3 regions of the Streptomyces sp. NPDC017943 genome follow, and region 2 is predicted to be linked to each of the others. Evidence: predicted binding sites of a transcription regulator. Region 2 holds the regulator's gene; each other region holds the start of a gene.
What was found. Region 2 encodes HrcA, which represses chaperone genes, less so after heat shock. Its sites were predicted from a motif close to TTNGCACTCNGNNNNNCNGAGTGCNAA; they were not measured.
Positions count from the first base shown of each region.

Region 1: groL (chaperonin GroEL) is a predicted target of HrcA. The motif match lies at 3,508-3,534, and genes of this name have one in related genera.
Region 3: groES (co-chaperone GroES) is a predicted target of HrcA. The motif match lies at 4,898-4,924, and genes of this name have one in related genera.

Region 1 is NZ_JBIRHH010000008.1:113,527-120,837, reverse strand. Features, by position in the region: gene ACH4C6_RS25510 (carboxylesterase/lipase family protein) at 1-313, opposite strand, end outside; gene ACH4C6_RS25505 (NADH:flavin oxidoreductase) at 407-1,528, opposite strand; gene groL (chaperonin GroEL) at 1,723-3,345, opposite strand; gene ACH4C6_RS25495 (cold-shock protein) at 3,740-3,943, opposite strand; gene ACH4C6_RS25490 (MoaD/ThiS family protein) at 4,391-4,666, opposite strand; gene thrC (threonine synthase) at 4,793-6,079, opposite strand; SAM riboswitch class I at 6,098-6,253, opposite strand; gene ACH4C6_RS25480 (glucosyl-3-phosphoglycerate synthase) at 6,406-7,311, shown strand, end outside.
Region 2 is NZ_JBIRHH010000006.1:561,492-568,802, forward strand. Features, by position in the region: gene ACH4C6_RS22660 (AMP-dependent synthetase/ligase) at 1-139, shown strand, start outside; gene ACH4C6_RS22665 (SpoIIE family protein phosphatase) at 415-2,532, shown strand; gene hemW (radical SAM family heme chaperone HemW) at 2,560-3,792, shown strand; gene ACH4C6_RS22675 (DUF3097 domain-containing protein) at 3,843-4,646, opposite strand; gene ACH4C6_RS22680 (MBL fold metallo-hydrolase) at 4,678-5,409, opposite strand; gene hrcA (heat-inducible transcriptional repressor HrcA) at 5,581-6,597, shown strand; gene dnaJ (molecular chaperone DnaJ) at 6,597-7,311, shown strand, end outside.
Region 3 is NZ_JBIRHH010000001.1:1,018,079-1,025,389, reverse strand. Features, by position in the region: gene ACH4C6_RS04495 (LacI family DNA-binding transcriptional regulator) at 1-298, shown strand, start outside; gene ACH4C6_RS04490 (LCP family protein) at 443-1,489, shown strand; gene ACH4C6_RS04485 (methyltransferase domain-containing protein) at 1,612-2,811, opposite strand; gene ACH4C6_RS04480 (polysaccharide deacetylase family protein) at 2,930-3,895, shown strand; gene ACH4C6_RS04475 (polysaccharide deacetylase family protein) at 3,892-4,854, shown strand; gene groES (co-chaperone GroES) at 5,024-5,332, shown strand; gene groL (chaperonin GroEL) at 5,449-7,074, shown strand; gene ACH4C6_RS04460 (hypothetical protein) at 7,195-7,311, shown strand, end outside.

The sequences.
Region 1 (7,311 bases), on a different contig from region 2:
GCTCGGGCGTCCAGACGTTGACGGTGAGCCACTCGTCGCCCTGGGACACGTCGATCAGGCCGGGGCCGCCCATCAGGCCGAGGTCCTGCGGGGGCGGCGGGCCGAAGGCGTGGGCCTCCCGCACGCCGTCCCAGGGCACGGCGGGCCGGGGCGCCATGAAACGGGCCTCGCCGACCGGGGGCGCGGCGAAGGGGACACCCCGGAAGACGGCGAGCCCCTCCTCCCTGCGGCCGCGGACCGCGCCGGCGGTGGTGCGCACCACCGGGCCGGGCCGCGGGCCGTCCGTCGAGAAGCGGGGCTCGGACGTCGTCATCTGGGGTCTCCTCACGAAGTGCCGTCGGACTGGCGCCCGTTCAGTGTCCTCCGGCCGTCGCGAGCGGGTGCGGGCACCCCGTGCCCGGCCGGCTCAGCTGAGGGTCTTCAGGGCGGACGGGTCGTAGGGGGCCAGCTCGTCGAAGCGGCCGGAGAGCACCTTGCGGGCCCACTCGGGGTCCTGGAGCAGTGCGCGGCCGACGGCGACCATGTCGAACTCGTCGCGCTCGAGGCGGTCGAGGAGGTTGTCGAGGTCGCCGACCTCGGCGCCCCGGCCCTGGAAGGACTTGAGGAAGTCGACGCCGTCGAGGCCGACCGAGCCGACCGTGATGGCGGGCTTGCCGGTGATCTTCTTGGTCCAGCCGGCGAGGTTGAGGTCGGAGCCGTCGAACTCGGGGACCCAGTGGCGGCGCGTGGAGGCATGGAAGGCGTCGACGCCCGCGGCCGCGAGCGGGGTCAGGATCGACTCCAGCTCCTCGGGCGTCTCGGCGAGGCGGGCGCGGTAGGCCTCCTGCTTCCACTGCGAGTAGCGGAAGACGACGGGGAAGTCGGCGGAGACGGTCTCGCGGACGGCCGCGACGATCTCCGCGGCGAACCGGACCCGGGCGACCCGGTCGCCGCCGTAGGCGTCGGTGCGGCGGTTGGTGCCCTCCCACAGGAACTGGTCGAGCAGGTAGCCGTGGGCGCCGTGCAGCTCCACGCCGTCGAAGCCGATGCGCTCGGCGGCCGCGGCGGCCTCGGCGAAGGCGCCGATGACGGCGTCGATGTCGGCCTGGGTCATGGCCTTGCCGGTGGGCTCGTCGGCGCCGATGCGCAGCCCGGAGGGGCCGACGGCGGGGGCGTCGGCGACGGGCGGCTCGCCCTGGTTGCGGACCATGCCGATGTGCCACAGCTGCGGCACGATCGTGCCGCCCGCCGCGTGCACCGCCTCGGCGACCTTCGCCCAGCCGGCGAGCTGCTCCTCGCCGTGGAACCGCGGCACGCTGTCGCTCTGCCCGGCCGACTCGTGCCCGACGTAGGTGCCCTCGGTGACGATCAGGCCGACCCCCGCGGCGGCGCGGCGCGCGTAGTAGGAGACGACGTCCTCGCCGGGCACGCCGCCCGGGGAGAACATGCGGGTCATCGGGGCCATCGCGATCCGGTTGGGGACGGTCAGGCCATTCAGGGTCACGGGCCGGGACAGGATGTCGGCTGCGCGGGAGGCGGCGTCGCTCACGTGGGGGCTCCTTCGGATACCGGACAGTACGCGCATACCGGTCAGTATGTGCATGCGCATAGGGCCTACGGTTCAACCAAGTGGCCCCGGCGCGCCATCCCCCGCCCCCTGTGATCCCGCACACGCCCGAGGGCGGCACCCCCTGCCGGAACAGGAGGTGCCGCCCTCGGAAAGGACGTGATCGACCGGGTCGATCAGAAGTCCATGTCACCGCCCGGCATGCCGCCGCCGGCCGGCGCGGCGGCCTTCTCCGGCTTGTCGGCGATGACGGCCTCGGTGGTGAGGAACAGCGCGGCGATGGAGGCGGCGTTCTGCAGCGCGGAACGGGTCACCTTCGCCGGGTCGATGATGCCCTCGGCGATCATGTCGACGTACTCACCGGTCGCGGCGTTCAGGCCGTGGCCGACCTGGAGGTTGCGGACCTTCTCCACGACGACGCCGCCCTCGAGACCACCGTTGACGGCGATCTGCTTCAGCGGGGCCTCCAGCGCGAGCTTCACGGCGTTGGCGCCGGTCGCCTCGTCACCGTCGAGCTCCAGCTTCTCGAAGACCTGGGAGGCCTGGAGCAGGGCCACGCCACCACCGGCGACGATGCCCTCCTCGACGGCCGCCTTGGCGTTGCGCACGGCGTCCTCGATGCGGTGCTTGCGCTCCTTGAGCTCCACCTCGGTGGCGGCACCGGCCTTGATGACCGCGACACCGCCGGCGAGCTTCGCCAGGCGCTCCTGCAGCTTCTCGCGGTCGTAGTCCGAGTCGCTGTTCTCGATCTCGGCGCGGATCTGGTTCACGCGACCCTGGACCTGGTCGGCGGAGCCGGCACCGTCGACGATGGTGGTCTCGTCCTTGGTGATGACGACCTTGCGGGCCTTGCCCAGCAGGTCGAGCGTGGCGTTCTCCAGCTTGAGGCCGACCTCCTCGGAGATCACCTCGCCGCCGGTGAGGATGCCGATGTCCTGCAGCATCGCCTTGCGGCGGTCGCCGAAGCCCGGGGCCTTGACGGCGACGGACTTGAAGGTGCCGCGGATCTTGTTGACGACCAGGGTCGACAGGGCCTCGCCCTCGACGTCCTCGGCGATGATCAGCAGCGGCTTGCCCGACTGCATGACCTTCTCCAGGAGCGGGAGCAGGTCCTTGACGTTGGAGATCTTCGAGTTGGCGATCAGGATGTACGGGTCGTCGAGGACGGCCTCCATACGCTCCATGTCGGTGGCGAAGTACGCCGAGATGTAGCCCTTGTCGAAGCGCATACCCTCGGTGAGCTCCAGCTCCAGACCGAAGGTCTGGGACTCCTCGACGGTGATGACGCCTTCCTTGCCGACCTTGTCCATCGCCTCGGCGATGAGCTCGCCGATCTGGGTGTCGGCGGCGGAGATCGAGGCCGTGGAGGCGATCTGCTCCTTGGTCTCGACGTCCTTGGCCTGCTCGAGCAGGGCGGCGGAGACGGCCTCGACGGCCTTCTCGATACCGCGCTTCAGGGCCATCGGGTTGGCACCGGCGGCCACGTTGCGCAGACCCTCGCGCACCAGGGCCTGGGCGAGGACGGTCGCCGTGGTCGTACCGTCACCGGCGACGTCGTCCGTCTTCTTGGCGACTTCCTTGACCAGCTCGGCGCCGATCTTCTCGTACGGGTCCTCGAGCTCGATCTCCTTGGCGATGGACACACCATCGTTGGTGATCGTGGGCGCGCCCCACTTCTTCTCGAGGACGACGTTGCGGCCCTTGGGGCCGAGCGTCACCTTCACGGCGTCCGCGAGCTGGTTCATGCCGCGCTCGAGGCCGCGCCGCGCCTCCTCGTCGAACGCGATGATCTTGGCCATGTGAAGTGGTCCCTCCAGGACTGGGGGTGATGACTCCGGACCGCGCCCGCGCCCGCGACGGACGGCTCGCCGGCCTCGTGGTTCCTTCCCACTTCGGCCTGCGGGCCTCACCGACCCGGTCCTTACGTTGTCACTCTCACCTTCAGAGTGCTAACGCAATGATTAGCACTCGACCCCCCGGAGTGCAAGGCGCGCCCGCGAAGCGGGTGCTCATTGAGGGGTGGCGGTCGGGTGACGGGCGGGCACAAGCGCCTCCGGGGATCGGGTGGGGCGCTCAGCCGCCCGCGAACACGCCCCCGCGCGCCCCCCGGGCACGCGGAAGGGCCCGCACCCCCGGAGGGTGCGGGCCCTTCTGCGAAGACCGGTCGCGTGAGCTTGTGGTCGTGGTGCGCGTTCAGGCAGAGACGCGAACCATGTCGGCCTGCGGCCCCTTCTGGCCCTGCGAGATCTCGAACTCGACCCGCTGGCCCTCTTCCAGGGTGCGGTAGCCGTCCATCTGGATCGCGCTGTAGTGGACGAAAACATCCGCACCACCGTCGACCGCGATGAAGCCGTACCCCTTCTCCGCGTTGAACCACTTGACGGTGCCCTGAGCCATGCCTAACTCCCCTATTACTGGCCCTTGCACAGATCCACACTTCGCGGATCCGGGTCAGACCTCACCCCCCACGGTTGGGGGCGTGCGCCGGAACGCGTCGACCGCGGCTGAATGTATCTGTCCAACTGCCGTCTGCAACAGGTCAATCGGACGAGAATTCTGGACGCACAGGGTCCGGAATGTGGGGAGAGTTCGCCCGAATTCAGGGCAAGTCGGGCCGCACAAAAAGAACAAAAGCCGCGAAAGACGCGCACACTTTGGCTACATCTTGTCGGGCTCGCGGCAGGAATTCCGGGTTCCGGTCAGCGGATCCGGAACGCGTTCCCCAACTGTACCGCGCTCAATCACGCAGAATTGCCCCCTCCGCTTCTCTCACGGTGAGGGCAATTCGATGCACGCTCGGTGACCGGCATTACTCAAGGTAACAATCAAGCCGGTCGGCCGGATTCAGCCGCCGGCGACGGCCGGGATGATCGACACTCCGGCACCGTCCGGCGTGGCCGTCTCCAGACCCTGCTCGAACCGCACGTCGTCGTCGTTGACGTACACGTTGACGAACCGCCGGAGCTTGCCCTGGTCGTCCAGCACCCGGGCGGCGATCCCGGTGTGGTTCTTCTCCAGGTCGGCGATGACCTCCCCGAGGTTCGCGCCCTCGGCGGCGACCTCGGCCTGCCCGCCGGTGTAGGTGCGCAGGATGGTGGGGATGCGAACGGTGACGCTCATCGGACATGTCCTCCGGTTCTTCTTGAGCTACGGCTGGGGCGCGCCCTCAGGGGCGCGGGGCTGTAGTGATGTGCGGCTCCGCCGCGTGGGCGCGACCAGCCCCCACCGGCCCGCAGCGAACAACGATCAGACGAGCCCGGCATCCCGGAACGACTCCAGGCTGGGCCGGATGGTCGCGGTCAGCCCGGTCCCGGCCACCGCGTCCAGCGTCTTCAGACCGTCCCCGGTGTTGAGCACCACGGTGGTCTTCGTCGGGTCGAGAACACCGTTCTCGATCAACTTCCGCGTCACACCCACGGTCACCCCGCCGGCGGTCTCCGCGAAGATCCCCTCGGTCCTGGCGAGGACCTTGATCGCGTCGACGACCTGCTCGTCCGTCACGTCCTCCACCGCGCCACCGGTGCGCCGCGCGATGTCCAGCACGTACGGCCCGTCCGCCGGGTTGCCGATCGCCAGGGACTTGGCGATCGTGTCCGGCTTCTGCGGACGCACCACGTCGTGCCCGGCCTTGAACGCCGTCGACACCGGCGAGCAGCCGAGCGCCTGCGCGCCGAAGATCTTGTACGGCTTGTCCTCGACGAGGCCGAGCTTGATCAGCTCCTGCAGCCCCTTGTCGATCTTCGTGAGCTGCGAGCCGGAGGCGATCGGCACGACCAGCTGGTCCGGCAGCCGCCAGCCGAGCTGTTCGCAGATCTCGTAGGCGAGGGTCTTGGAGCCCTCCGCGTAGTAGGGGCGCAGGTTGACGTTGACGAAGCCCCAGCCCTCGCCGGCCGGGTCGCCGATCAGCTCCGAGCAGAAGCGGTTCACGTCGTCGTAGTTGCCCTCGATGCCGACGAGCTCGCCGCCGTAGACCGCGGCCATGACGACCTTGCCCTGCTCCAGGTCGTGCGGGATGAACACGCACGAGCGGAAGCCGGCGCGGGCCGCGGCGGCGCCCACCGCACCGGCGAGGTTGCCGGTGGAGGAGCAGGAGAGCGTGGTGAAGCCGAAGGCGCGCGCGGCCTCCAGGGCCTGGGCGACGACGCGGTCCTTGAAGGAGTGCGTCGGGTTGCCTGAGTCGTCCTTCACGAACAGCTTGCCGGCGTCGACGCCCAGCTCGCGCGCGAGGTTGTCGGCCTTGACGAGCTTGGTCCAGCCCGGGTTGATGTTCGGCTTGTCCGCCACGTCGGCCGGGACCGGCAGCAGCGGGGCGTAGCGCCAGATGTTCGCGGGTCCCGCTTCGATGCGCTTGCGGAGCTCTTCGGTGTCGTAGGCCGAGAAGTCGTAGGCGATCTCCAGCGGGCCGAAACACTCCTCGCAGGCGAAGACCGGGCCGAGGGGGACGCGATGACCGCACTCGCGGCAGCTGAGAGCCGCGGCGGGACCGAGGTCCACGGTGGAGTCGGTGGTGCTTGCAACAGTCTGCACAGCCATGTGAGGCGAGGCCCTTTCTCCTCATCTTCCTCACGACGCATCTCGCCGTGAGACGGATTTGGCACCTTCCCTAGCCGGGAGCCTCGCCGAGTGGTCAGCAGTGACCTACGAGTACCGACTGGAGGGTTGCCGGGGCTTCATCGGGCCGTTTCCCTCTGCCCCTCTGGATGAGCTGTATGTGGTTGTAGGCGGCGGGCGACCCCGGACATGCGAGGGTCATCCGCGTTGTTCAAGACTGTAACCGACGACCAGGACAGTTGAGATAGTCGTCCGAACCGCGAGACGCGTCACATTCGTCCCGCCGAGAGAACGCAAGGAGCAGCACGGTGCTGGAAGAAGTCGATCGCTGGCTGAGCGCCCGTTCCTGGTCCGTGCACGACCGTCCGCTCCACAGCGTCCTGGCGGCCAAGCAGCGCACGGGCCGCACGGTGAGCGTGGTGCTGCCCGCCCTGAACGAGGAGGAGACCGTCGGCGACATAGTCGCCGCGATCCGCCACGACCTGATGCTGCAGGTGCCGCTCGTCGACGAGCTGGTGGTGATCGACTCGGGGTCGGCCGACCGCACGTCCGAGGTGGCCGCCGCCGCGGGCGCGACGGTGGTGCACCGGGACGCGATCCTGCCCCGCCTGCCCGCCCTGCCCGGCAAGGGCGAGGTGCTGTGGCGCTCGCTGCTCGTCACCCGCGGCGACATCGTCTGCTTCGTCGACGCGGACCTGCGGGAGTTCTCGTCCGACTTCGTCTCGGGCATCGTGGGCCCGCTGCTGACCGACCCGGAGGTCGAGCTGGTCAAGGCCATGTACGACCGTCCCCTCGGCGCGGCCGCCGGGCAGGGCGGCCGGGTCACCGAGCTGATGGCGCGCCCGCTGCTCAACATGCACTGGCCGCGGCTCGCCGGGTTCGTGCAGCCGCTGGGCGGCGAGTACGCGGCCCGCCGCTCCTTGCTGGAGCAGCTGCCCTTCCCCGTCGGGTACGGCGTGGAGCTGGGCGTCCTGGTCGACGCGCTGCACCTGGCCGGCCTCGACGCGCTCGCCCAGGTCGACGTCGGCGTGCGCAAGCACCGGCACCAGGACGGGCAGGCACTCGGGCGGATGGCCGCCGAGATCTACCGCACGGCCCAGCTGCGGCTGGCCCGGGGGCATCTGATCCGGCCGTCCCTGACCCAGTTCGAGCGGACCGGGGACGGCTTCGAACCGCGCACGTACTCCGTGGACACCGAGGAACGCCCGCCGATG
Region 2 (7,311 bases):
GAAGTTCCGGCTGCTGCCGCGGGACCTCGACGTGGAGCACGGCGAGATCACGCCGAGCCTGAAGCTGAAGCGGCCGGTCGTGGAGCGGGAGTACAAGCACCTGATCGACGAGATGTACGAGGGGTCCCGCGAGGCGTAGTCCGCCCCGGGTGACCCGTTCCGGGCCGGCGCCGCGCAGGCGCCGGCCCTTCGTCGTGCCACCGGCCGTTCGCCCCCGGCGGGCGGGGCGAGCGGGTGATGACGCCCGGATGCTCGGATCCGACCGTCTTTCGACCGTTCTTCAACCACATCCGTAGCACTCTTCTCACTCATGGCGGCCTTCTTCCGTAACTCCGTGCTTATGGGCGTGGCCGGTCTGTCACCCTGTCGGCATCGACTGTGGCGTATTCGTACGAACTGCCCGGGGAGCCGTCCATGGGGGCCATTCCGACGCAACGGGAGACCGTCTCCCGTGCATCGCAGGCGCCTGCGCATGCCCGGGAGCCGTCCGTGCCCGCGCAGGAAGGGCTCGCCGAGCCCGCCGCCGGGGAGCCCGCGCCCGCCGCGCAGGCGCTCGCGATGACACACGCGCGGGCGCACGCCACCCTGCCGGGCAGCTCCCTCGCTCCGGGCGCCGCCCGCAGCCTGCTGCGCACCGCCTTCGCCGAGTGGACGGAGGCGGGCCTGCCCGGGTCCGAGCACCTCGGCGAGCGCCTGGCCGCCGACGCGCGGCTCGTCGTCAGCGAACTCGTCACCAACGCCGTCGTGCACGCCGGAACCGACGTCGAGCTGGAGTGCCGGCTGGAGGGCGACGCGCCGGACACGGTCGCGCTGGTCGTGGAGGTCTGCGACCACCACCCCTCCCGCGCCCCGCGCGGCGCCGGGCCGGACCCGTCCCACGAACCCCCCGAGTACGGGCGCGGCCTGCGGCTCGTCGGCGCGCTGTCCGAGGCGTGGGGGATCACCTACCGCACCGGCCGCAAGACCGTGTGGGCACGGCTGCCCGCGGCGGGATGCGCGGCGGAGGCACAGGCCGAGGCGTACGCCGGGGAGCACGCGCTGGCGCGCGACCTGCGGGTCGCGGAGAGCCTCGCGCCCGGGCCGCCGGGGCCCGCCGGGCCCGGGGAACGGACCCGGCGGAACGATGCGCCACACGCGGACAGGCCGGCCGGGCCCCGTGACCAGGCCGGGCCCCGTGACCAGGCCGGGCCGCGTGACCCGGCCGGCCCGGGCGACCGCTGGGAGCGGCACGGGGAACAGGACGACGGCTGGCTGGGCCGCGGGGCGCTGTCCTTCCTCGCGGAGGCCTCCGACCTCCTCGCGGGACAGCTCGACGAGGACCTGGTCGCCGCCCTCACCGGGCAGCTGATCGTGCCGCGGCTCGCCGACTGGTGCGCGATGTGGATGGAGGACGAGGCGACCGGCGGCTGGAGCGGCGCGGACGGGCCCGGTCTCGGCCGGGTCTGGCACGGCAGCGAGCACCGCGTCGAGGAACTGCGCCGGGCCCTGGAGAAGGAACCGCCGCAGCCGTCCGACCCGTCCCGCCCCGGGCCCGCCGCCTACCACTGGCCCGGTGAGGCCCTCGGCGAGCCCGGGGCGGCCCTGGCGTACCGGCTGGTCGCGGGGGGACGGCCGCTCGGCACGCTCGTCGTCGGACGGTCGGGGGCGTCCGGTTTCCCCGACGAGATCACCGGCCTCGTCGAGGACCTCAGCCGCCGCGTCGCGCTCGCCGTGGGCGCCGCCCGCCAGTACGCCCGCCAGGCCACCATCAGCGCCGTGCTCCAGCGCGGACTGCTGCCCGGCGCCGTGGCCGAGATCCCCGGCGTGCGCAGCGCGCTCGTCTACGAGCCCTGCGACAAGGGCGGACCCAGCGGCGACTTCTACGACCTGTTCCCGGCCGGCGACGGCCGCTGGTGCTTCGCCGTCGGCGACGTCCAGGGCAAGGGCCCCGAGGCGGCCGTCGTCATCGGCCTGGCCCGCCCCTGGCTGCGCCTGCTGGCCCGCGAGGGCTATCGCGTCGCCGACGTCCTCGACCGCCTCAACCAGCTGCTGCTCGACGACGCCACCGAGGCCGCCGACGCGGCGGCCCGGGCGCTGGTGGCCGCGGGAGCGCGCCCGACCCCGCCCGGCGACGGTCCCCAGACCCGCTTCCTGTCCCTGCTCTACGGCGAACTGGTCCCCTTCGACGGCGGGGTCCACTGCACGGTCGCCTCCGCCGGGCACCCCCTGCCGCTGCTGCTCGGGGCGGGTGGCGAGGTCGAGCCCTGCGCGCAGCCGCAGACCCTCCTTGGCGTCGTCGAGGACGCCACGTACACCAGCGAGAGCTTCGACCTGCGCCCCGGGGACACCCTGCTGTGCGTCACCGACGGCGTGACCGAGCGCCGCTCCGGTTCCCGGCAGTTCGACGACGGGGACGGGCTCGCCGCGGCGCTGGCCGGGTGCGCCGGGCTCCGGGCCGAGCTGATAGCCGAGCGGATCCAGCAGCTCGTGCACGACTTCGGGGAGCGGCCCCCGGCGGACGATCTGGCGCTGCTGGTGCTCCAGGCGGAGTGAGCCCGCCGGTGCTGGACAATGGAAGGCATGCCTTCCGCACTCCCCGACGGCGAGCCCGTCCCCGCCGACGGCGCGCTGCCCGCGTCCGCGCTCGCCGGGGCCGCCGACCGCCCCCTCGGGTTCTACCTGCACGTCCCCTACTGCGCGACCCGCTGCGGCTACTGCGACTTCAACACCTACACGGCGACCGAGCTGCGCGGCACCGGCGGCGTGCTCGCCTCGCGCGACAACTACGCCGGGACGCTGGTGGACGAGGTCCGGCTGGCCCGCAAGGTGCTGGGCGACGACCCGCGGGCCGTGCGGACGGTGTTCGTGGGCGGGGGCACGCCCACGCTGCTGGACGCCGAGGACCTGGTCCGGATGCTGCGGGCGGTCCGCGAGGAGTTCGGACTCGCGCCGGACGCCGAGATCACGACCGAGGCGAACCCCGAGTCCGTGGACCCGGCGTATCTGGCGGCCCTGCGCGAGGGCGGCTTCAACCGGATCTCCTTCGGCATGCAGAGCGCGCGGCAGCACGTGCTGAAGGTGCTGGACCGCACCCACACGCCCGGGCGGCCCGAGGCCTGCGTCGCCGAGGCCCGGGCGGCCGGGTTCGAGCACGTGAACCTGGACCTGATCTACGGCACGCCGGGGGAGTCCGACGACGACTGGCGGGCCTCCCTGGACGCGGTGCTGGGCGCCGGACCCGACCACGTCAGCGCGTACGCCCTGATCGTCGAGGAGGGCACGCAGCTCGCGCGGCGGATCCGCCGGGGCGAGGTGCCGATGACCGACGACGACGTCCACGCCGACCGGTACCTGATCGCCGACGAGGTGCTCTCCGGCGCCGGGTTCGACTGGTACGAGGTGTCGAACTGGGCGACCTCCGAGGCGGGCCGGTGCCTGCACAACGAGCTGTACTGGCGGGGAGCCGACTGGTGGGGCGCGGGACCCGGCGCGCACAGCCACGTGGGCGGCGTGCGCTGGTGGAACGTGAAGCACCCGGGGGCGTACGCGGCCGCGCTGGCTTCGGGGAGGTCGCCGGGGGCCGGACGTGAGGTGCTGTCCGACGAGGACCGCAGGGTCGAGCGGATCCTGCTGGAGCTGCGGCTCCGGGAGGGGGTGCCGCTGTCGCTGCTGCGGGAGGAGGGGCTTGCGGCGTCCCGGCGGGCGCTGTCCGAGGGGCTGCTCCAGGACGAGCCCTATGCGCAGGGGCGGGCAGTGCTGACCCTGCGCGGGCGGTTGCTGGCGGACGGGGTCGTCCGGGACCTCGTGGACTGAGGCGCCCGGGCCGGGGCGCCGCGCGCCCCCCGCGGCGCGCATGCCCGCGGCTAGGGGGCCGTCACGAAGTCGATCAACTCCTCCACCCGGCCCAGCAGCTCCGGCTCCAGGTCCTTGTACGAGTGGACGCACGACAGGATCCGCTGCCAGGCCGCGCCCGTGTTCTCCGGCCAGCCCAGCGCACGGCACACGCCCGTCTTCCAGTCCTGGCCGCGCGGGACCCGGGGCCAGGACGCGATGCCCAGGGCCGACGGCTTCACCGCCTCCCAGACGTCGATGTACGGGTGGCCCACGACCAGCGCGTGCTCGCTCGTCACCGACTCGGCGATGCGCCACTCCTTCGAGCCCGGCACCAGATGGTCGACCAGGACGCCGAGGCGCGCGTCCGGGCCGGGTGCGAAGGACTCGACGATCGACGGCAGGTCGTCCACGCCCTCCAGGTACTCCACGACCACGCCCTCGATGCGCAGGTCGTCGCCCCAGACCTTCTCCACCAGCTCGGCGTCGTGCCGCCCCTCGACGTAGATGCGGCCCGCCCGGGCCACGCGGGCGCGTGCGCCGGGGACCGCCACCGAGCCGGAGGCCGTGCGGCTGGGGCGGGCCGGAGCACCCGGCGCGGGGCGGACCAGCGTCACCACCTTGCCCTCCAGCAGGAAGCCGCGCGGCTCCATCGGGAACACCCGGTGCTTGCCGAAGCGGTCCTCCAGGGTCACCGTGCCCGCCTCGCAGCGGATCACCGCCCCGCAGAACCCGCTCCCGGGCTCCTCCACCACCAGGCCCGGCTCGGCCGGGACCTCGGGAACCGGCTTCGGCTTCTTCCACGGCGGGGTCAGATCGGTCGAGTACTGGCGCATTCGCACGACGATAGGGAAAGCCGCCGGACGCTCACGACGACACGCCGAAACGCGCGGCCAGCGCGTCGCGTTGGGCGCGGACGAACGCCGCGTCCACCACCGCTCCGTGACCGGGCACGTACAGCGCGTCCTCGCCGCCCAGGGCGAGCAGGCGGTCCAGGGCGGCCGGCCACCGCGCGGGCACGGCGTCCGGACCCGCCTGCGGCTCACCCGACTCCTCGACCAGGTCGCCGCAGAACACCACCTCGGGATCGCCCGGCACCAGCACGGCCAGGTCGTGCGCGGTGTGCCCCGGGCCCACGTTCGCCAGCAGCACCTGCCGGCCGCCGCCCAGGTCGAGGGTCCACTCGCCGGAGACCAGGTGCCCGGGCGGAGCCAGCCGTTCCACCGCCTCCCGGGCCGCGGAGGCCGCCAGGCCCTGGCGCACCGCGTCCTCGCGCAGCTCCTCGCGGTCCCGCGCCCGCGACAGCACCGCGTCCACGCCCACCGCGCCGAAGACCTCGGTGCCCGGGAGCGCGGCCGCGCCGAGGACGTGGTCGAAGTGGGGGTGGGTCAGCGCGAGATGTGTCACACGCCGACCGGTGAGCGCCCGCGCCTGCGCACCCAGCCGCGCGCCCTCGGCGAGGCTCGACCCCGCGTCGATCAGAAGGACCGCCCCCTCGCCGACGACCAGCCCGATCGTGCAGTCCCACACCGGCAGTCGGCACCGCCCCACACCCGTGGCCACGCGCTCCCACCCGAGGTCTTCCCAAGTCACCGTCATACCGGGACGCTAGCGGTGCGCCCCGCCCGCGGCACGACGCCGCACGACCAGCCTTGCCGGGGGCGTACCCCACCGCCGTACACTGGGCCGGGGAATGCTGGCACTCGCACGCGCAGAGTGCCAGGCCGCGAACGGCGGGCAACGGGCGGACGACTTCTGGAGGTGTGCGCGATGCTCAGTGAACGCAGACTGCAAGTGCTGCGCGCCATCGTCCAGGACTACGTCGGCACCGAGGAGCCGGTCGGCTCCAAGGCCCTCACCGAGCGGCACAACCTCGGCGTCTCCCCGGCGACCGTGCGCAACGACATGGCGGCCCTGGAGGACGAGGGGTACATCGCCCAGCCGCACACCAGCGCCGGGCGGATCCCCACCGACAAGGGGTACCGGCTGTTCGTCGACAAGCTCGCCGGGGTCAAGCCGATGACCGCGCCCGAGCGGCGCGCGATCCAGAACTTCCTCGAGGGCGCCGTCGACCTCGACGACGTCGTGGCGCGCACGGTGCGGCTGCTCGCGCAGCTCACCCGCCAGGTCGCCGTCGTGCAGTACCCGTCGCTGACCCGTTCGACCGTGCGGCACGTGGAGCTGCTGTCCCTCGCGCCCGCGCGGGTGATGCTCGTGCTGATCACGGACACCGGGCGGGTCGAGCAGCGCGTGGTGGACTGCCCGGCGCCTTTCGGCGAGGCCTCGCTCGCGGATCTGCGCGCGCGCCTCAACAGCCGCGTGGCGAACCGCCGTTTCGCGGATGTGCCGAGTCTGGTGGAGGATCTCCCGGAGGCGTTCGAGCACGAGGACCGGGGTACGGTCTCCACGGTGCTCTCCACACTCCTGGAGACGCTCGTCGAGGAGAACGAGGAGCGGCTGATGATCGGCGGCACCGCCAATCTGACCCGCTTCGGTCATGACTTCCCCCTCACGATCCGGCCCGTGCTGGAGGCGCTGGAGGAGCAGGTCGTGCTCCTCAAGCTGCTCGGCGAGGCGAAGGATCCGGGCGTGACCGTACGGATCGGTCACGAGAACGCCCACGAAGGACTCAACTCCACGTCCGTCGTGTCGGTCGGCTACGGTTCGGGCGGCGAGGCAGTCGCCAAGCTCGGCGTGGTCGGACCGACCCGCATGGACTACCCGGGAACGATGGGAGCGGTACGCGCAGTGGCACGGTACGTCGGACAGATCCTGGCGGAGTCGTAGTGGCCACGGACTACTACGCCGTACTCGGCGTGCGCCGCGACGCGTCGCAGGAAGAGATCAAGAAGGCCTTCCGGCGGCTCGCCCGCGAGCTGCACCCGGACGTCAACCCCGATCCGAAGACCCAGGAGCGGTTCAAGGAGATCAACGCCGCCTACGAGGTGCTGTCGGACCCGCAGAAGAAGCAGGTCTACGACCTCGGCGGCGACCCGCTCTCGCAGGCCGGCGGCGGTGCCGGCGGCTTCGGAGCCGGTGGCTTCGGGAACTTCTCGGACATCATGGACGCCTTCTTCGGCACGGCGTCGCAGCGCGGACCGCGCTCGCGCACCCGCCGTGGCCAGGACGCCATGATCCGCATCGAGGTCGAGCTCGACGAGGCGGCCTTCGGCACGACGAAGGACATCCAGGTCGACACGGCCGTCGTCTGCAACACCTGCAACGGCGAGGGTGCCGCGCCGGGCACCTCCGCGCAGACGTGCGACATGTGCCGCGGCCGCGGTGAGGTCTCGCAGGTCACCCGGTCCTTCCTGGGCCAGGTCATGACCTCCCGCCCCTGCCCGCAGTGCCAGGGCTTCGGCACGGTCGTCCCCACGCCCTGCCCCGAGTGCGCGGGCGACGGCCGGGTGCGCTCCCGCCGGACCCTCACGGTCAAGATCCCGGCCGGTGTCGACAACGGCACCCGGATCCAGCTCGCCGGCGAGGGCGAGGTCGGGCCCG
Region 3 (7,311 bases), on a different contig from region 2:
CGCCGTCTTCGCCGGGAACGACCTCCAGGCGCTCGGGCTCTACGAGGCCGCCCGCGAGCTTGGTCTGCGCGTCCCGGAGGACCTGAGCGTGGTCGGGTTCGACGACCTGCCGGTGGCGCGCTGGGTGGGGCCGCCGCTGACGACCGTGCGGCAGCCGCTGACGGAGATGGCCGAGGCCGCGGCCCGGCTGGTCCTGGACCTCGGCCGCGACGAGGAGGCCGCATCGGCCACCCGGGTCGAGCTGGCGACGAGCCTGGTGGTCCGCAGCAGCACGGCGGCGCCCGCGACCGGAGTCTGACGCGGGAGCCGGGCGGCGGGGGGAGACCGGCGAGGGATTCGAAGCAAGTCGAGAGCACGCTCGAAAGTTTCGACGAGCCTTCGCCATCTGAGAATTTCCCAAGAAAGGCCGCTCCGGACTCCCTGGCCGACATTATTCGGACCTATGTTCCTGGGCGTGACGGAACGCGACGGGGAGGGCGAAGCGGCGCGCCGGCGCCCGAACGTGCCCAGGGCCGCGGCGGTGGTCCTGGCGGGCGCGCTGGTGCTGGGCGCCGCGGCGGCGGGCTGGGCCTACCGGCACCTCGACGACAACATCACCGGTGTCGACATCGACCACGCGCTGGGCGACGACCGCCCGCCACGACCGCTCGCCTCGCCCGCGCCGGCGGACTCCGCGCTGCCCGCCGAGGCGCTCAACATCCTCGTGCTGGGCTCGGACTCGCGCAGCGGCGAGGAGAACCGCCGGCTCGGCGGCGGCGACAGCGCGGGCGCCCGCTCCGACACGGCGATGGTCGTCCACCTCGACGCCGGACGGACCGCCGCGACGGTGGTGAGCATCCCGCGCGACACCCTGGTCACCCGCCCCTCCTGCCCGGCCCCGTCCGGCGGGTCGACGGCGGTGGCGTACGGCGCGATGTTCAACAGCGCGTACGAGGTGGGCGGTCCGGTGTGCGCGGTGAAGACCGTCGAGGCGATGACGCACGTGCGGATGGACCACTACCTGGAGATCGACTTCGCGGGGTTCGCCCGGCTGGTCGACGCGCTCGGCGGCGTCACCGTCACCACCGAGGAGGACATCTCCGACGACGACAGCCATCTGCACCTGAAGGCCGGCACCCACCACCTCGACGGCGACCGGGCCCTCGCCCTGGCCCGCACCCGGCACGGCATAGGCGACGGCAGCGACCTCGGGCGCATCGGCCTCCAGCAGAAGCTGGTGAAGGCCCTGCTGGAGCAGATCGCGGCCGAGGACCTGCTCACCGATCCCGCGAAGCTCTACCGGGTCGCCGACGCGGCGACCGCGGGCCTGACCGCGGACACCGGCCTGGACTCCCTGGCGGAACTGAGCCGGCTGGGGCGGAGCCTGCGGGGTCTGTCGGCCGACGCGGTCCGCACGGTCACGATGCCCGTGGTGCCGGCCCCCTCCGACCCCAACCGGGTGGTCGCGGACCAGCCGGAGGTCGACGAGCTCTGGGAGTCACTGCGGTGACCGGCGCGAGCGCCGCCACCCGAGGAGAACCCGGGGTCGGTGCCGTGCCGGACCCGGCCTGGCTCGCCCCGGTTTCCGACGGCACCCGGGCCCGTACACCCTCGCGGGCGGACGGGGGGCGGCTACCGCTGCCGCGCCGGGCCGCCGGGCGGACCTGACTCTCGGGCCGGGTGCCCGACGAGCATGGCCGGGGCGCCGGCGACCCGGGTCAGGAACACCGTCGCCGCGTGCGGACCCTGCGGCTTGACCTTGCGGCGCAGCTCCTCCGGCTCGACCGCCGAGCCGCGCTTCTTCACCGTCAGCGTGCCCACCCGCCGCTCCCGCAGCAGGGCCTTGAGCTTCTTGACGTTGAAGGGCAGATGGTCGGTGATCTCGTAGGCGGTGGCGTACGGGGTCGGGTGCAGGGTGTCGGCCGTGACGTAGGCGATGGTCGCGTCGAGCAGACCGCCGCCGACCTCCTCGGCCACCTCGGCGACCAGGTGGGCGCGGATGGCCGCGCCGTCCGGCTCATAGAGGTAGCGGCCGGGCGGGCGGACCTCCGGGTCGGGCAGGCCGCGCGAGAGCAGGCTGCGCGGGCCCGGCAGCAGGGTGGCGCGCACGGCGCCCGGGGCGGTGCCGAACCACAGCACCGCCTCCTTCACGTCCCCGCCGTCGGAGATCCACTCCGCCTCGGCGTCCTGCGGGACCGCCTCGTGCGGGATGCCCGGGGCGACCTTCAGCGCGGCGTGCGGCGCCCGGCGGGCGGCGGCCACGGCCCAGGACAGGGGCGGCGAGTAGGCCTCCGGGTCGAAGATCCGGCCCCGGCCGCCGCGCCGGGCCGGGTCGGCGAAGACGGCGTCGTACCCGGCGGTGTCCACGTCCGCGACGTCCGCCTCGCGCACCTCGATCAGCTCGGCCAGACCCAGTGCCTCGGCGTTGGCCCGGGCCGCCTCGGCCGTGCGGGGGTCCCGGTCCACGGCCAGCACCCGGATCCCCGCCCGGGCCAGCGCGATCGCGTCGCCGCCGATGCCGCAGCACAGGTCGGCGACCGAGGTCACGCCCAGGGCGGCCATCCGCCCGGCCCGGTAGGCGGCCACGCTCACCCGGGTCGACTGCTCCACCCCGTCGGGCGTGAAGAACATCCGCCGGGCGTCCTCCGCGCCGAACTTCACCGCCGCCCGCTGGCGCAGCCGCGCCTGCCCGAGCGCCGCCGACACCAGCTCGGCCGGGTGCTCGCGGCGCAGCCGGGTCGCCACCGCCAGCTCCTGTGCCGGGTCGGTGTCGCGCACCTCGTCGAGGAGGGCGCGGCCTTCGGGGGTGAGGAGGGGTGCGAGGTCGTTCACCGGATCATTGTCGACCACGACCGGCGCGGCGGGGGTGTGGGCCAGTCGGTGGACCGTCGGGGGAGCGGCCGCGGTGTCGGGGCCGGTTCGTACGGGCGGGCTGCGAGGATCCGGCCCCATGCGAGCAGTCGTACAAAATGACAAAAGCCGGGCACGTGAGGACAAAAGCTGGCCATATGAGGACAGGGGCCGGGCGCGCGGCGGTCTGCGGATCGGCCTCGCCGTGCTCGCCCTGGCCGCCATCGCCTCGGGCTGCGCGCAGGGCGGCGACCGCTCGGTCGTCCCGGCCGGCGGCCAGCAGCCCCTGAAGGCGCCCCCGGCCCGCGCCCTGGACTCCTACGCCTCCAAGCTGCGCTCCGCCCACACCGCCCGGGTCGCCGCGGCCCGCCGGTGGGGGCTGCGCGCCGTACCGCTGTCCGCCCCGCCGGCCCCCGCGCGCAAGCCCAGGATCAAGACGCGCAAGGGCTTCGAGGTGGAGGACCACCGGGAGTCGGACCTGCCGCCCGTCTTCACCCGGGTCCCCACCCGCGACAAGGTCGTCTTCCTCACCATCGACGACGGCGCCGAGAAGGATCCCTCGTTCCTGCGGATGACACGCGAACTGGGCGTCCCCTACACCGCGTTCCTCAGCGGCTACCTGGTCGAGGACGACCCCCGTTACTTCCGCCGGATGCAGGCCGAGGGCGTCGCCCTGAACAACCACACCCTGCACCACCCCGACCTGCGCGGCATGTCCTACCGCGCGCAGAAGCGCGAGATCTGCGGCATGCAGCGCTACATCGAGCAGCGCTTCGGCGAGCGCCCCGCCCTCTTCCGCCCGCCCTACGGCAGCTACGACCGGTCGACCCTGCGGGCCGCCAAGGCCTGCGGCATCGCGTACGCCCCGCTGTGGAACGAGGAGGTCTTCGCCGACCACTGGGAGTACCGCGAGGCGGACCGCGACCTGCGCCCGGGCGACATCGTGCTCACCCACTTCCGGGGCCCCGGCGAGTGGAAGGGCACGATGCCCGACATGCTCCGCCGCTTCCTGAACAAGGTCACGGCCGAGGGGTACGCCGTCGGGCGGCTGGAGGACTACCTGTGAGGCGGCGGGCCGCGGCCCTGTGCGCGGGCCTGGCCCTGCTGGCCGGCTGCGCCACGGCACCGGGGGAGCGCCCGGGCGGCGCCGACGGCCGGCCCCCCGGAGCGGCCCCCGCCCCCGCGGGGGCCGCTCCGGGAGAGGCCTCCGCCCCCGCCGACGGCGGAGCGCCCGGGGCGGCCTCCGCTCCCGTCGACGGCCGGGCCTCGGGGGCGGTCTCCGCTCCCGCCGACGGCGGAGCGCCCGGGGCGGCCTCCGCTCCCGTCGACGGACGCCGGGCGACGGGCCTGCCGCCCGTCGTCGACCGCGTCGCCACCCGCGACCCGGTCGTCTTCCTCACCTACGACGACGGCGCCGAGCGCGACCCCCGCTTCGTCGACCTGGTGCGCGAACGACGGCTTCCCGTCAGCCTGTTCCTCACCGACAGCGTCGTGGGCCCCGGCTACGCCCACTTCGCCCGGCTGCGCGGCGTCGGCGCCTCCCTCCAGAACCACACGCTGGACCACCCCGCCCTGCGCGGACTGCCCTACGCCGGCCAGCGCGCGGAGATCTGCGGCCAGCAGCACAAGCTCCGGGCCCGGTTCGGCGTCCGCCCCCGGCTCTTCCGGCCGCCCTACGGCACCTACGACACGACGACCCTGCGCGCCGCAGCCGACTGCGGCATCCGGGCGGTCGTCCTGTGGCGCGTGTCCCTGGACGGCGACGGGGAGCTGGACTACCGCCGGGGCGCACGGCGGCTGCGGCCGGGCGACATCGTCTCGGTACCGTCCGGCGACACCGACTCCCTGACGCTCGCCGAGCGGACGCGGAGTCTGTTGCGCGAGATCGACCGCCGGGGCCTGCGGGTGGGACGGCTGGAGGACCACCTGGAGAAAGGCCTGCCGGACCACCAGAAGGACCACCCGGAGGACCACGGGGGAGGCGCGCCGGAGCGGCCGGCCGACCGACGCGCCGCGGGCAATTAGCAGTCCGCTTGACCGAGTGCTAATCGCAGTCATAGTCTCGGGTCTGGCACTCCCCCCTGGAGAGTGCCAACACAGCGACGGGCAGGTCCGGCACCCGCGACGACGGATCCACCTGGTCGCCACCTCAGACAGTTAACCCCGTGAGATCTCCGAAGGGGGAGGTCGGATCGTGACGACCACCAGCTCCAAGGTTGCCATCAAGCCGCTCGAGGACCGCATCGTGGTCCAGCCGCTCGACGCCGAGCAGACCACCGCCTCTGGCCTGGTCATCCCGGACACCGCCAAGGAGAAGCCCCAGGAGGGCGTCGTCCTGGCCGTGGGCCCGGGCCGCTTCGAGGACGGCAACCGTCTTCCGCTCGACGTCTCCGTCGGCGACGTCGTGCTCTACAGCAAGTACGGCGGCACCGAGGTGAAGTACAACGGCGAGGAGTACCTCGTCCTCTCGGCCCGCGACGTGCTCGCGATCATCGAGAAGTAATTCACCCGAAGCACCTTGCTCTGAACTGCGCCCCTGGCCCCCGCGATCGCCAATAAGCCGGGCGCCCGGGGCGCAGTTGTCGTTATCCCAATTTCCGGAAGAGGGCTCACGCTCCCATGGCGAAGATCCTGAAGTTCGACGAGGACGCCCGTCGCGCCCTCGAGCGCGGCGTCAACAAGCTTGCCGACACGGTCAAGGTGACGATCGGCCCCAAGGGCCGCAACGTCGTCATCGACAAGAAGTTCGGCGCCCCCACCATCACCAACGACGGTGTCACGATCGCCCGCGAGGTCGAGATCGAGGACCCGTACGAGAACCTCGGTGCCCAGCTGGTCAAGGAGGTGGCGACCAAGACCAACGACATCGCGGGTGACGGTACGACCACCGCGACCGTGCTCGCCCAGGCGCTCGTGCGCGAGGGCCTGAAGAACGTCGCCGCCGGTGCCTCCCCGGCCGCCCTGAAGAAGGGCATCGACGCCGCCGTCAAGGCCGTCTCCGACGACCTGCTCGCCTCGGCCCGCCCGATCGACGAGAAGTCCGACATCGCCGCCGTCGCCGCGCTGTCCGCCCAGGACCAGCAGGTCGGCGAGCTCATCGCCGAGGCCATGGACAAGGTCGGCAAGGACGGTGTCATCACCGTCGAGGAGTCCAACACCTTCGGTCTGGAGCTGGACTTCACCGAGGGCATGGCCTTCGACAAGGGCTACCTGTCGCCGTACTTCGTGACGGACCAGGAGCGCATGGAAGCCGTCCTGGACGACCCGTACATCCTCATCACGCAGGGCAAGATCTCCGCCATCGCGGACCTGCTGCCGCTGCTGGAGAAGGTCATCCAGGCCAACGCCTCCAAGCCGCTGCTGATCATCGCCGAGGACGTCGAGGGCGAGGCCCTGTCGACCCTGGTCGTGAACAAGATCCGCGGCACGTTCAACGCCGTCGCCGTGAAGGCCCCCGGCTTCGGCGACCGCCGCAAGGCGATGCTGCAGGACATGGCCGTCCTCACCGGCGCCACGGTCGTCTCCGAGGAGGTCGGCCTCAAGCTCGACCAGGTCGGCCTGGACGTCCTCGGCTCCGCCCGCCGCGTCACCGTCACCAAGGACGACACGACGGTCGTCGACGGCGCCGGCAACAAGGAAGACGTGCAGGGCCGCGTCGCCCAGATCAAGGCCGAGATCGAGACCACGGACTCCGACTGGGACCGCGAGAAGCTCCAGGAGCGCCTCGCGAAGCTGGCCGGCGGCGTGTGCGTCATCCGCGTGGGTGCCGCCACCGAGGTCGAGCTCAAGGAGCGCAAGCACCGTCTGGAGGACGCCATCTCCGCGACCCGCGCCGCGGTCGAGGAGGGCATCGTCTCCGGTGGTGGCTCCGCCCTGGTCCACGCCGTCAAGGTCCTCGAGGGCAACCTCGACAAGACCGGCGACGAGGCCACCGGTGTCTCCGTGGTCCGCAAGGCCGCCGTCGAGCCGCTGCGCTGGATCGCCGAGAACGCCGGCCTCGAGGGCTACGTCATCGTCTCCAAGGTCGCCGAGCTCGACAAGGGCAGCGGCTACAACGCCGCCTCCGGCGAGTACGGCGACCTGATCAAGGCCGGCGTCATCGACCCGGTCAAGGTCACCCGCTCCGCCTTGGAGAACGCCGCCTCCATCGCCTCCCTCCTCCTCACGACCGAGACCCTGGTCGTCGAGAAGAAGGAAGAGGAGGAGCCGGCCGCCGCGGGCCACGGCCACGGCCACGCCCACTGAGCCGACCCGCTCCGACGGAGCCCCGGTCCCCCCGAGGGACCGGGGCTCCGCCCGTTCACCCGCACACGAAGGGAACGACGAGATGACCTGTCCCGCACCCAGACGGACAAAGGGCCCGACGTGAGGAAGCCCGGTGCCCTCGCGCTCGTCGTTCCCCTCGCCCTCGCCGGATCGGCCGGCTGCGGCACGACGGACGACAAGCCCGGCGGGGTCCCTTCCGCCGGCACGAGCACCTCC